2 regions of the Mesorhizobium sp. B2-5-3 genome follow, and region 1 is predicted to be linked to the other one. Evidence: predicted binding sites of a transcription regulator. Region 1 holds the regulator's gene; the other holds the start of a gene.
The links. The regulator LexA, encoded in region 1, represses DNA repair genes until DNA is damaged. The targets are predictions, from matches to a motif close to TGTTCNNNNTGTGTTCNG.
Positions count from the first base shown of each region.

Region 1 (5,505 bases):
AAGATGCTGGAGGTGGAGTTGTTCCCGGAGCTGTGGAAGGTCCGCACCCGGCTCTGACGTAGCTTTGCCGACTGCATATCGTTATCCCGAACCCACTGCGCTTTTCTGAGCGACAGGCTCTTAAGTCACCGCCGCCTTGACGGCGAAACGCGCCTCCTGCCACGCGTCCGTGCGCAAAATGTCTTCCAGCACCTCGACAGCCTGCCAGACATCGACATAGCCGACATAAAGCGGCGTAAAGCCGAAGCGAATCGTGGATGGCGCGCGGAAATCGCCGATCACGCCGCGCTCGATCAAGGCCCGCATCACCTGATAGCCATGCGGGTGGAGGAACGAAACCTGGCTGCCGCGCTCATTGCCATCGCGCGGGCTTTCGAGTTCGAGGCCGTAGGCGCCGCATTTTGCCTCGACCAGTTGGATGAACAGATCGGTCAACGCCATGCTCTTCCTGCGCACCTCTGCCATGTCGACGTCGTTCCAGACATCGAGCGCCCCTTTGAGCGCGCGCATCGACAGCACAGGCTGCGTGCCGCAGAGAAACCGGCGGATGCCTGTGCCGACAGCAAAACCCTGTTCGAAGGCGAATGGCCGCGCATGGCCCCACCAGCCGCTGAGCGGCTGGCGGACATCGCCATGGTGGCGCTCGGCCGCGTAGATGAAGGCCGGGGCACCCGGGCCGCCATTGAGATATTTGTAGGTGCAGCCAACGGCGAAATCGGCATTCGAACGGTCGAGCTCGACGGGCAAGGCGCCGGCGGTATGGCAGAGATCCCAGACAATCAGCGCGCCGGCATCATGTGCCGTCCGCGTCAGCGCGGCCACGTCGCGCAACTGCCCGGATTTGTAGTTGACGTGGTTGACCAGGATGACCGCGACCCGCTCGTCGATCAGTTCTTCTATGGTCGGCGCATCGACACCCTCGAGCCGCAGCACCGTGCCCGGCCGCGTCGAGGCAACGCCTTCGGCCATATAGAGATCGGTCGGAAAGCTGTCCCCCTCGGCGACGATGACTGACCTGTCCGGCCGCATCCCGAGTGCCGCATGCAGCACCTTGTAGATGTTGATCGAGGTGGTATCGCAGACCACCGTCTGGCCGGCGGCGGCCCCGATCAGGCGCCCGAGTTGGTCGCCGAGTTCGACCGGCATGTCGAACCAGCCGGCGGTGTTCCAGGCGCGGATGAGATCCTGCGCCCACTCCTGCGTGGCGGCCTTCTGCAGCTCGCCGAACACGGCGGGCGAAGCGGCGCCCAGCGAATTGCCGTCGAGATAGATCACCCCCTGGGGCAAGGTGAAGCGGTCACGCATGGCACGCAGCGGATCCGCGGTGTCCATTGCCTCGATCGCTGCGAGATCGGGAATTTTGCTCATGGTCGCGATGTTCCTCGGTGAGAAGAGCGCCCTGGAAACGGGCCGGCTGTTTTGCCGCCCGGGCAAGGGCTGGCCGCATAGACGCGCAAGAACAGGGTGAACGCCCGGTTCGATCTTTGCTCGATTTCCGCCCGAGGCAGTTCCTCGAGCACCCCAACGATCCGGCGAACCTGGAGATCGCCGATCAAAAGACTGATGTAGATGTCGGCGGCTTCGGCAGGATCGTCACAGGCGATCAGGCCGGCCCGACTTGCGGTTCGAAGCAGGTCGCCAACAAGCGGCATTATGGTATTGCGGCCGAATTGCGCGATCGATTGGCCAAGCGTGCCTGTATCGTTGACGTCGCCGGCCGCGGCGCGATTGAGCGCCACCGCCTTGTCGCCCGTCACGAGGGTCAGCAGGACTGGCCCGAGCAAGTTCAGGGTTTCGAGCGGATCGCGCGCCTGGTGAAGGGCGTCCTCCAGCAGCTTCCTTGCCTCTCCCGCATTGGCTTCGATCAAGGATCGAAACAGGGTCTGCTTGTTGCCGTACCAGTTGTAGAGGGTTTCGTTCGAGGCCGATGCCCGCTTGGCGATAGCAAGCAGGGAGGCGCTCTTGTAGCCGGTTTCCCGGAGCACCGCATAGGCGGCCTCCTCTATCCGTTCGCGTCGCGCGGCCTGCTTCGGCGTGATCATTGGTGTTCCTCTTCGAAAACCGTACATTATTATACGGTTTCGTCAAGCGAACGGGAAGCAAGGAGCGAGCGAACGCAGCCCATCGCGACCAGTGGTGGTGTCTGGCCGTTTTCCGGCGGAAGTTGGCATTTTGGTTTCGTTTCGTTCACGAGCCGCAGGGGTTTCTAATCCGCCCAAACGCACCCCGCACCTGCCGGTCACCCAGCTTGCAGGCTTGTGCCAAGAGTGGAGACCGGTCGGGCCACAGGCCATTAACCAAAATAGTTTCAAAGGGCCCGGGAGCGCATTGACGACGGACCGCGCTGGCAGGATGCTGGCTGCGGGAGGGCATTTCGTTTCCGTCGCCTTAAGAAATTCATTAAACTTTAAATGGTTGCGGAACACAACTGGAACAGATAGTGTTTGTTCTGGGTTTGTTTTCTGATTCTGGTTCCAGACCCTTCGTGCAATGCCTTTGGGGGCCGCCATGCTCACGCGCAAGCAACATGAACTCTTGATGTTCATCCATGAACGGCTGAAGGAAAGCGGCATTCCGCCGTCCTTCGACGAGATGAAGGAAGCGCTGGACCTCGCCTCCAAGTCGGGAATTCATCGGCTGATCACGGCGTTGGAGGAGCGCGGCTTCATTCGCCGCCTGCCCAACCGGGCGCGCGCGCTGGAGGTGCTGCGCCTGCCGGACTCGATCGCGCCGGGTCTTAACGCGGCAAAGAAGTTCTCCCCGAGCGTCATCCAGGGCAGCCTCGGACAGGGCAGCAGCCCTAGCCGGCAGATCAAGCCGGCGACGTCTTCGCGTCTGCCCGCTGCCGGCAATGACGACGATGCGGTTTCAGCGGTGTCGATCCCGGTCATGGGTCGCATCGCAGCGGGTGTGCCGATCGACGCCATCCAGCATCAGACGCATTCCATTTCAGTGCCGCCTGACATGATCATGGGCGGCGAACACTATGCGCTGGAGGTCAAGGGCGATTCGATGATCGAGGCCGGCATTTTCGACGGCGACACGGTCATCATCCGCAATGCCGACACCGCAAGTCCCGGCGAGATCATCGTGGCCCTGGTGGACGAGGAGGAAGCAACGCTGAAGCGCTTCCGCCGAAAGGGTGCTTCGATTGCGCTCGAGGCTGCCAATCCGGCCTATGAAACACGTATTTTCGGACCGGACAGGGTCAAGGTGCAAGGCAAGCTGGTCGGCCTGATCAGGCGCTACTGAGCGGGGTCGGCGGTGGGCTTTTCGGGTTTACGGTAAGGCGGCAGTCCCCTTGCCTCGCGTGAGAATTTCCGCTGTTCGTGCCAAGGCCGATATGGCCTGTCGACGGCAAAGCTGACCCGTGCCGGTGCCGTCGCCGATTGCTGGTCGAAGAAGACGGCGGCACTTCCCTTACGAGCGAGCTGCCGCTTGGTGATGACGAGAACCAGCGGATTGTGGCAGGGATCGTAGCCTGCGGGGTCGTTGATGACGATCAGATCCGCATAGGAGCAGGCCCTCCAGGCGTCCTTGCGATCCTCCACCTGCGCGATGATCGCCCCCGAGGTATGCCGGGCCATGCACAGGCCCGTGAAGCAATAGAAAGGCGCTCCCGCCGGAAGTTGCGCGGGATCGAAGATGTCGAACTGTCGGTCTCCGCTGTCGAACAGTTCCGGCGCAACGATGGTTTCGGACTTCAGCGCGCGTTTCCAATTATCGACGGTGAATTCGTTCGGGCGCGCCCGGTTGATCGCGAGCTCGCCGCCGCCGATCGGCAACGCCACCAGGCGGGCATCCTCCGAAATCAGCACGTCCGGCGTGCGCGTGTCCGAGACGGTCAACAGGCCGGCGAGCGCGAAGGGAAGTGCCGCCAGCCGCAGCCATGTCGTGGCCATCGTCGCGATGACCAGGGCGATCGCCACCAGAAGGACGGATTGCTGCGAAATCAACCCGACCGCGTCGACCGGCGAGCGTTGCGAGATCCATCCTGATATGGCGATCATCGCGGTCAGTCCCTTCCCCATCAGATAAAGGGATGGTCCATCGAACCCGAACGGCATCAGCAGCGCGCTGGCAACCGCAAGGAACATCACGACCGAAACGATCGGCATGACGGCAAGATTGGCGAACAGGCTGAGCGGCGACACGCGCTGGAAATGCCAGATGGCGAAAAGCGCCGTGGCGCTTCCCGCGATAATCGAGGTCATCGCGAGCCCACCTGTCGCCAGCAGCAATTTTCGCGTCAGGAGGCCGGGCAAGGTCCGTTGCGGCGGCGGGGTCCGCGCTTTGTCGGCTTTGCGATCCGACCAGCCGGCATAGGCGCCCACCAGGGCCGCGGTGGCGGCGAACGACATCTGGAAGCTCGGCCCTACCACCTCGTGCGGCGACACCACGATGACGGCGATCGCCGAAATAGCCAGATTGCGCATGGTGAGTGCCGCCCGATCGAACAGAACGGCGATCAGCATCACCGCCAGCATGATGAAGCTGCGTTCGGCGGCGACAACGACGCCCGAAATGACGAGATAGGCGGCGATCGAGAAAAGTGCCGCCGCGGCCGCGTATTTCTTGACCGGCCGGCGGGAGGAAAAATTCGGAAACAGCGCGAAGCCGCCACGCAGCAGACCCATGACGGTGCCGGCGACCAGCGCCATGTGCAGCCCGGAAATTGAGATGATGTGGTAGATGCCGGTGCGTCGCATCGCTTCGTTGATCTCGTCGGGAATCCCGGCGCGCACACCCACGATCAGCGCCGCGGCGATCTCGCCCTCGGCACCGCCGATGCTGCCCCTGATATGGTCGGCAATGCTTTCGCGAGCACTCTCGATGGCGGCTGAAAGGGCGGCCCACAGCGGCCTGTCATCGGCTGAGACGATTTTGGGGTTGCCGAGAAAGAAGCCGCTGGCGCCTATGCCGGCGAAGTAGCTGTCGAAGGAAAAGTCGTAGCTGTCCGGCCGCACCGGTCCGGTCGGCGGCAACAGCCTGGCATAGCCGGTCACGAGCGAACCGGCCGTCACTTCAGCCGGCACCTTGCGTGCCGAAAGGCGAACGCGCTCGGGCGCGTAGCGTAGTTTCGGCCGCGCGGTCGATGTCACATCGATGGTCAGCCGGATGCGGCCGGTCTCCATCTGGTCGACCGAAACGACGCGGCCGGTGATTTGCGTGGAGATCTCCGAGCCCAGCATCCGCGTTCCCGCCCGCCACGTCTCGACTTTGCCGGCGAGCATGCCGAGCGCGCACAACAGCGCCGCCATGAAGCACAGATGCGTTTTCGGCCATGAGCGTGAAACGAGCGCGCACAGCGACATCAGGATCGCGACCGCGACAGGCTTGGCAAAGCCCGGCTCCGCCGCCAACGAAAAATACGCAATCGATCCGCATGCCAGGAACACCGGGACGAGCAGGAAGCCTATGCCCCGATCGAGTTCGAGCTCGGACGCTCTGGCCACGCCGTTGCGCAGACGAGGCCATGAAGCACGGCCGAACTCACGGCGCAGA
Region 1 is NZ_VFUS01000011.1:52,910-58,414, reverse strand. It holds gene kynA (tryptophan 2,3-dioxygenase) at 1-57, shown strand, start outside; gene kynU (kynureninase) at 121-1,368, opposite strand; gene FJ867_RS22975 (TetR/AcrR family transcriptional regulator C-terminal domain-containing protein) at 1,365-2,042, opposite strand; gene lexA (transcriptional repressor LexA) at 2,509-3,252, shown strand; gene FJ867_RS22965 (ComEC/Rec2 family competence protein) at 3,246-5,505, opposite strand, start outside.

Region 2 (5,505 bases), on a different contig from region 1:
GCCGTTGCGCGGCCGGGCGCGGTTCTCGTGGTGACGGTGACGAGGCCGCTGGTCGAAGCGGCCCTGCCGCCACAACAGGATCGGCTTAGGCTCTTCGGCTTCCGCAGCGGGTCCCTGTTGGGGAGCGTCGGCGCTGTCCCCCTCCTCGCCTCGCTCCGCGATCTCCCCCGTCGAGGGGGAAGTGAGAGCGTCGGCGCTTTCGGCGGCAGGAGTCTCAGGCACGGCTTCTGCTACAGGCGCAACCTCTTCCGTAGCTTCGGCTGGAGCTTCGGGTTGTTCTTCCGCAACAGTTTCGGCCGGTTCCGCAATGGGTTCAGCAGGAATTTCGACGGCGGTCTGGGCAGTCGCAGTTTCCGGATCTTCCGCTGATGTCTCCTCAGGCGTGTCCGTCGCAGCCGCCTCCGCCGCCTTGGCCTGCTCGGTGCGCGCGGCCTCTTCCGCTGCCAGCTTGGCCGCCACGGCTTCCCGGGCGGCATTGTCCTGCGCTTCCAGCCGTGCCTTGACTTCGGCCGCCGGCTTCGGCTCGGCACGGTAGCCAAGACCCTTCAGGATTTCTTCCATGTCATCGGCCGTGGCGCCGAGAATCGACATCATCGGCGGCGTCACCATGAAAGACTGGCCGTCATAGGCGCCATCCGGACGCTGGCCGAGGCCGGGCTTCCAGTTGGTCGCCGGGCGGATCAGGTCGGCCAGCCGTTCCAGAATGTCGATGCGCACGGCGCGGCGGCCGAGATTGCGGTAGCCGGCAAGCTTGTAGAAGGCCTTGTCGAAAGCCGGATCGATGACCACCGAGGTGCGGCCCGATGCCAGCGCATGGACGACGTCGCCGAAGCCGGGCTTGTCCTTGCCGTCGTTTTTCAGCGCCCACAGCAACGTCACCAATCCCGCGGGCGCCGGCTTGATCAGCGCCGGCACGAAGACATGATAGGCGCCGAAGCGCACGCCCAGCCGGCGCAATGCCGCGCGGCCTTCCTGGTCGAGCGACTTCATCTCCTCGGCGATGTCGCGGCGATTGATAAGGCCGAAATTCTCGACCAGCTGGAAGGCGATGCCGCGGCCGATACCCGATATCTGCTCGGCATTCTTCAAATCGACCAGCGGCTTCAGCAGGGATTCGATCTGGAAATTGACGAAGCGCTCGGCACGCGCCGCGACCTTGTCACGCGCCGGGCCGGTCAGCTGTTCATCGGCCAAAAGCACCAGGCGCGGCTTCAGCGCGTCCTCGCCGGCAACAAGCGTGCCGATCGGCGCGCCGATCCAGCGCAGCGTGCCGTCGGAACCGAGCGCGATGTCGCCATTGGCGCAGGCGCCGAAGCGTTCGGCGCGTGCCTCGAACTCCGCCGCCAGCGCCTTCTGGGCGGCCGCGCGCACGGCCTTGGCGTCTTCGCCGCCAGCGCTCTGATCGGCGGTGAAACGGAACCCCTGCAACTCGCCGACATGGTGGCCTTCGACGAGGACGGTTCCGGTTGGGCTTATTTCGGCTTCAGGCATGGTATTTTCTCTAAGGCGCCGCATGAGGACGGAAGTCCTGCGGTCTACGAAGCGTTTCGTCAACCGCTCATGCAGCGCATCCGACAATCTGTCTTCGATTTCGCGCGTCTTTTCCTGCCAGTGTGCCTGATCGGCCAGCCAGCCGGGCCGGTTCGACACGAATGTCCAGGTGCGGATCTGGGCGATGCGATGCGACAGCGTATCGATGTCGCCCTCGGTGGTGTCGGCGCGGCGCACCTGCTCGGCCATGTAATTCTCGTCGACATGGCCATGCCTGGCGAGGTCCATGTAGATCGACGCAATGAGGTCGGCGTGCTGGGCCGGCGCTATCTTGCGGTAGTCGGGGAGCGCGCAGGCCTCCCACAGCAGCGCGACGCGCCTTGCGTCGGTGGCGAGCGCCCTGATGTCCTCGTCACGCGACAGGTGCTCAAGCGCCTGCGCATCGACTGCCGGCAGCGCACGGGTCAGGCCCTCCACCGGGGCATTGGTCTCGATCGAGCGCTTCAGCGCGTCGAGGCTGGCGAAATTGAAACGCGCTGTGCGCCACTGCAGAACCTTCACGGGGTCGAAGTCGTGGCTTTCGATCTTCTTGACCAATTCCTCGTCCAGCGGGTCGACCTGGCCGGTGACGCCAAAGGTGCCGTCGCGCAGGTGCCGGCCGGCGCGCCCGGCGATCTGGCCAAGTTCGGCCGCCGTCAGGTTGCGATACTGATAGCCGTCGAACTTGCGGTTCTGGGCGAAGGCGACATGGTCGAGATCGAGGTTAAGGCCCATGCCGATGGCATCGGTGGCGACGAGATAGTCGACGTCGCCCGACTGAAACAGCGCCACCTGGGCGTTGCGGGTGCGGGGCGAGAGCGCGCCAAGCACGACGGCCGCACCGCCCTGCTGGCGGCGGATCAGTTCGGCGATGGCATAGACCTCGTCGGCGGAGAAGGCGACGATCGCTGTGCGCCGGGGCAAGCGGGTCAGCTTCTTCGAACCGGCATAGGCCAGATGTGACAGCCGCGGTCGTGTCACCACCGAGACGCCTTTCAACAGGCGCTGCAAGATGCCGTGCATGGTGGCGGCGCCGAGCAGCAGCGTCTCCTGGCGGCCGCGCAGATGCAGGATGCGGTCGGTGAAGATGTGGCCGCGCTCGAGGTCCCCGGCAAGCTGCACCTCGTCGATGGCGACGAAGGCGGCATCGGTCTCGCGCGGCATGGCTTCGACGGTACAGACCGAATATCTGGCGCCTGGCGGCTGGATCTTCTCCTCGCCGGTGATGAGCGCCACCTTGTGGGCACCGACCTTTTCGCAGACGCGGGTGTAGACCTCTCGCGCCAAGAGCCTGAGCGGCAGGCCGATGATGCCGCTTTCATGCGCCACCATGCGCTCGATGGCGAGATGGGTCTTGCCTGTGTTGGTCGGCCCAAGCACGGCAGTCACGTCGCGACCCGATAGGATCAGCGGCTCGGTGGGTTTCGGATGGATGTTCATCGGCTCGGAAATAAGGCTTTCTGGCCTCTCATTGTCGGGAGCACGCCTTGGGTGGCGCGTATGACAGGCGACACATAGGGATTTCAGGCGCGAAGCGAAAGCGGAATGTTCCGCTGGCGGTTCGAAGTCACCTCCGTCGAGCTTCGGTTCGGCTGCTGATTAAGGGTTGGAACGAGTCTGGAACGAATCGGCGACGAATCGCTGACTCGCCCGGATTCAGGTTTTGTTCACGGCTAGATGTGGAGTTTTGGCTGATGATCCTTACCACATGCTGAATCACGGAATTGGCCCGTTTCATGCTAGGCGAGAGCCGCCGTTAACTTTCGCTGGCAAAGCCGTGTGGCAGCCCGCCTTGCTTCATCCAAGCTTATGAAATTGTTGAACTTTCTTAGTAGAAATTAACAGTTTGATAGGCGATTGCAACTGCTCTCGTTAACATTGCGGCCAAACATGGAACGAAAGGGCGACGAATCGGCGATGTCGGGATTTTCCCTGTTTGTTCACGACAAGATGTAGTGTTGCGCACAGGTTTTCCACCGACAATGCACAGCTTGTCCAGGCAGTTTTGCACAATACCCGCTGCCGCCATTAACCTTTGCGTGCCGGATTGGAACAGCAGGCCGACAGCCGTCATCGGACGGCGTCACGGACATCCGAAGCGGATGGCGAACGAGCCCTCCTTCAATCGGCACCGGGAAGCCGGCAGCCCGGCGAGACCTCAGGCGAAGTACTGGCCGCCATTGGCGGTGATGGTCGATCCCGTGATGAAGCCGGCGTCCTCGGAGGCGAGGAAGACGACGCAGCGCGCGATCTCCTCCGGCTCGCCGAGGCGCCCGACCGGGATTAGCGGGATGATGCGTTCGTTGAGCACCTTCTCATCGATCGCCCGGACCATTTCGGTGGCGATATAGCCTGGGCAGATGATGTTGACGGTGATGCCCGCGCGGGCTCCTTCTTGGGCCAGAGCCTTCGAGAAACCGATGTCGCCGGCCTTGGCCGCGGAGTAGTTGACCTGGCCGGCCTGGCCCTTCTGGCCATTGATGGAGGAGATGGTGATGACGCGGCCGAACTTGCGGTCGCGCATGCCGCTCCACAGCGGATGCGTCATGTTGAAAACGCCGGAGAGATTGGTGTCGATGACCTCCTTCCACTGCTCACGCGTCAGCTTGTGGAACATGGCGTCGCGCGTGATGCCGGCATTGTTGACCAGCACCGCGACCGGGCCCAGATCGGCCTCGACCTGCTTGATGCCGGCGGCGCAGGCGTCGTAGTCGGCGACCGACCATTTGTAGGTCTTGATGCCGGTTGTGGCCGTGAACTTGCTCGCCGCCTCATCATTGCCGGCGTAGTTGGCGGCAACCGAATAGCCGGCTTCCTTCAGCGCCATCGATATTGCCGCGCCGATGCCGCGCGATCCGCCCGTGACGATTGCAACCTTGGTCATGCGCTCCCTCCCTTTGGTTGGGAGAGTGAACAGGGAGTAGCGAATGACGAGTAGGGATCAGATATCCCATTGCGCCGACGCCGTTCTTCCCTATTCGCTACTCCCCGTTCACTTCTCTTTTAGAGCGCTTCGACGCACATGGCGACGCCCATGCCGCCGCCGATGCACAGGGTGGAGAGACCCTTCTTGGCACCTCTTCGGCGCATCTCGTGGACCAGCGTGTTGAAAATGCGCGCGCCAGAGGCGCCGATCGGATGACCGATGGCGATGGCGCCGCCATTGACGTTGACGATCGAGGGATCCCAGCCCATGTCCTTGTTGACCGCGCAGGCCTGCGCGGCGAAAGCCTCGTTGGCCTCGATCAGGTCGAGATCGCCGACCGACCAGCCGGCCTTTTCCAGCGCTTTTCGCGAGGCGGGAATCGGACCGGTGCCCATGATCGCCGGGTCAACGCCCGCGGTCGCCCAGGAGACGATGCGCGCCAGCGGGGTGATGCCCCGCCTGGCAGCTTCCGCTTCGCTCATCAAAAGCGCGCCGGCGGCGCCGTCGTTGATGCCGGAGGCATTGGCGGCGGTCACAGTGCCGTCCTTGTCGAAGGCCGGCTTCAGTTTGGTCATGGCATCCAGCGTCGCGCCATGGCGGATGTATTCGTCCTGGTCGACAATTGTATCGCCCTTCTTGCCCTTGATGGTGAAGGCGACGATCTCGTCCTTGAACCGGCCGGCCTTCTGCGCGGCCTCGGCCTTGTTCTGCGAGGCCAGCGCGAACTGGTCCTGGTCCTCGCGGGTGATCTGGAACTGGCGGGCGACGTTCTCGGCCGTGTTGCCCATGTGATAGCCATTAAAGGCATCCCACAGTCCATCCTTGATCATGGTGTCGATCATCTTGTAGTCGCCCATCTTGACGCCAGCGCGCAGATGCTGGGCGTGCGGCGACATCGACATCGATTCCTGGCCGCCGGCGACAACCACCTTGGCATCGCCGGTGGCGATCTGCTGCATGCCGAGCGCGATGGCGCGCAGGCCCGAGCCGCACACCTGGTTGAGGCCCCAGGCGGTGGTCTCCCTGGGCAGCCCGGCGAGGATCGAAGC
Region 2 is NZ_VFUS01000001.1:146,940-152,444, reverse strand. It holds gene FJ867_RS00785 (helicase-related protein) at 1-2,970, opposite strand, end outside; gene phbB (acetoacetyl-CoA reductase) at 3,689-4,414, opposite strand; gene FJ867_RS00775 (acetyl-CoA C-acetyltransferase) at 4,534-5,505, opposite strand, start outside.
Region 2: a site for LexA is predicted at 3,138-3,155, ahead of FJ867_RS00785 (helicase-related protein). Genes of this name have one in related genera too.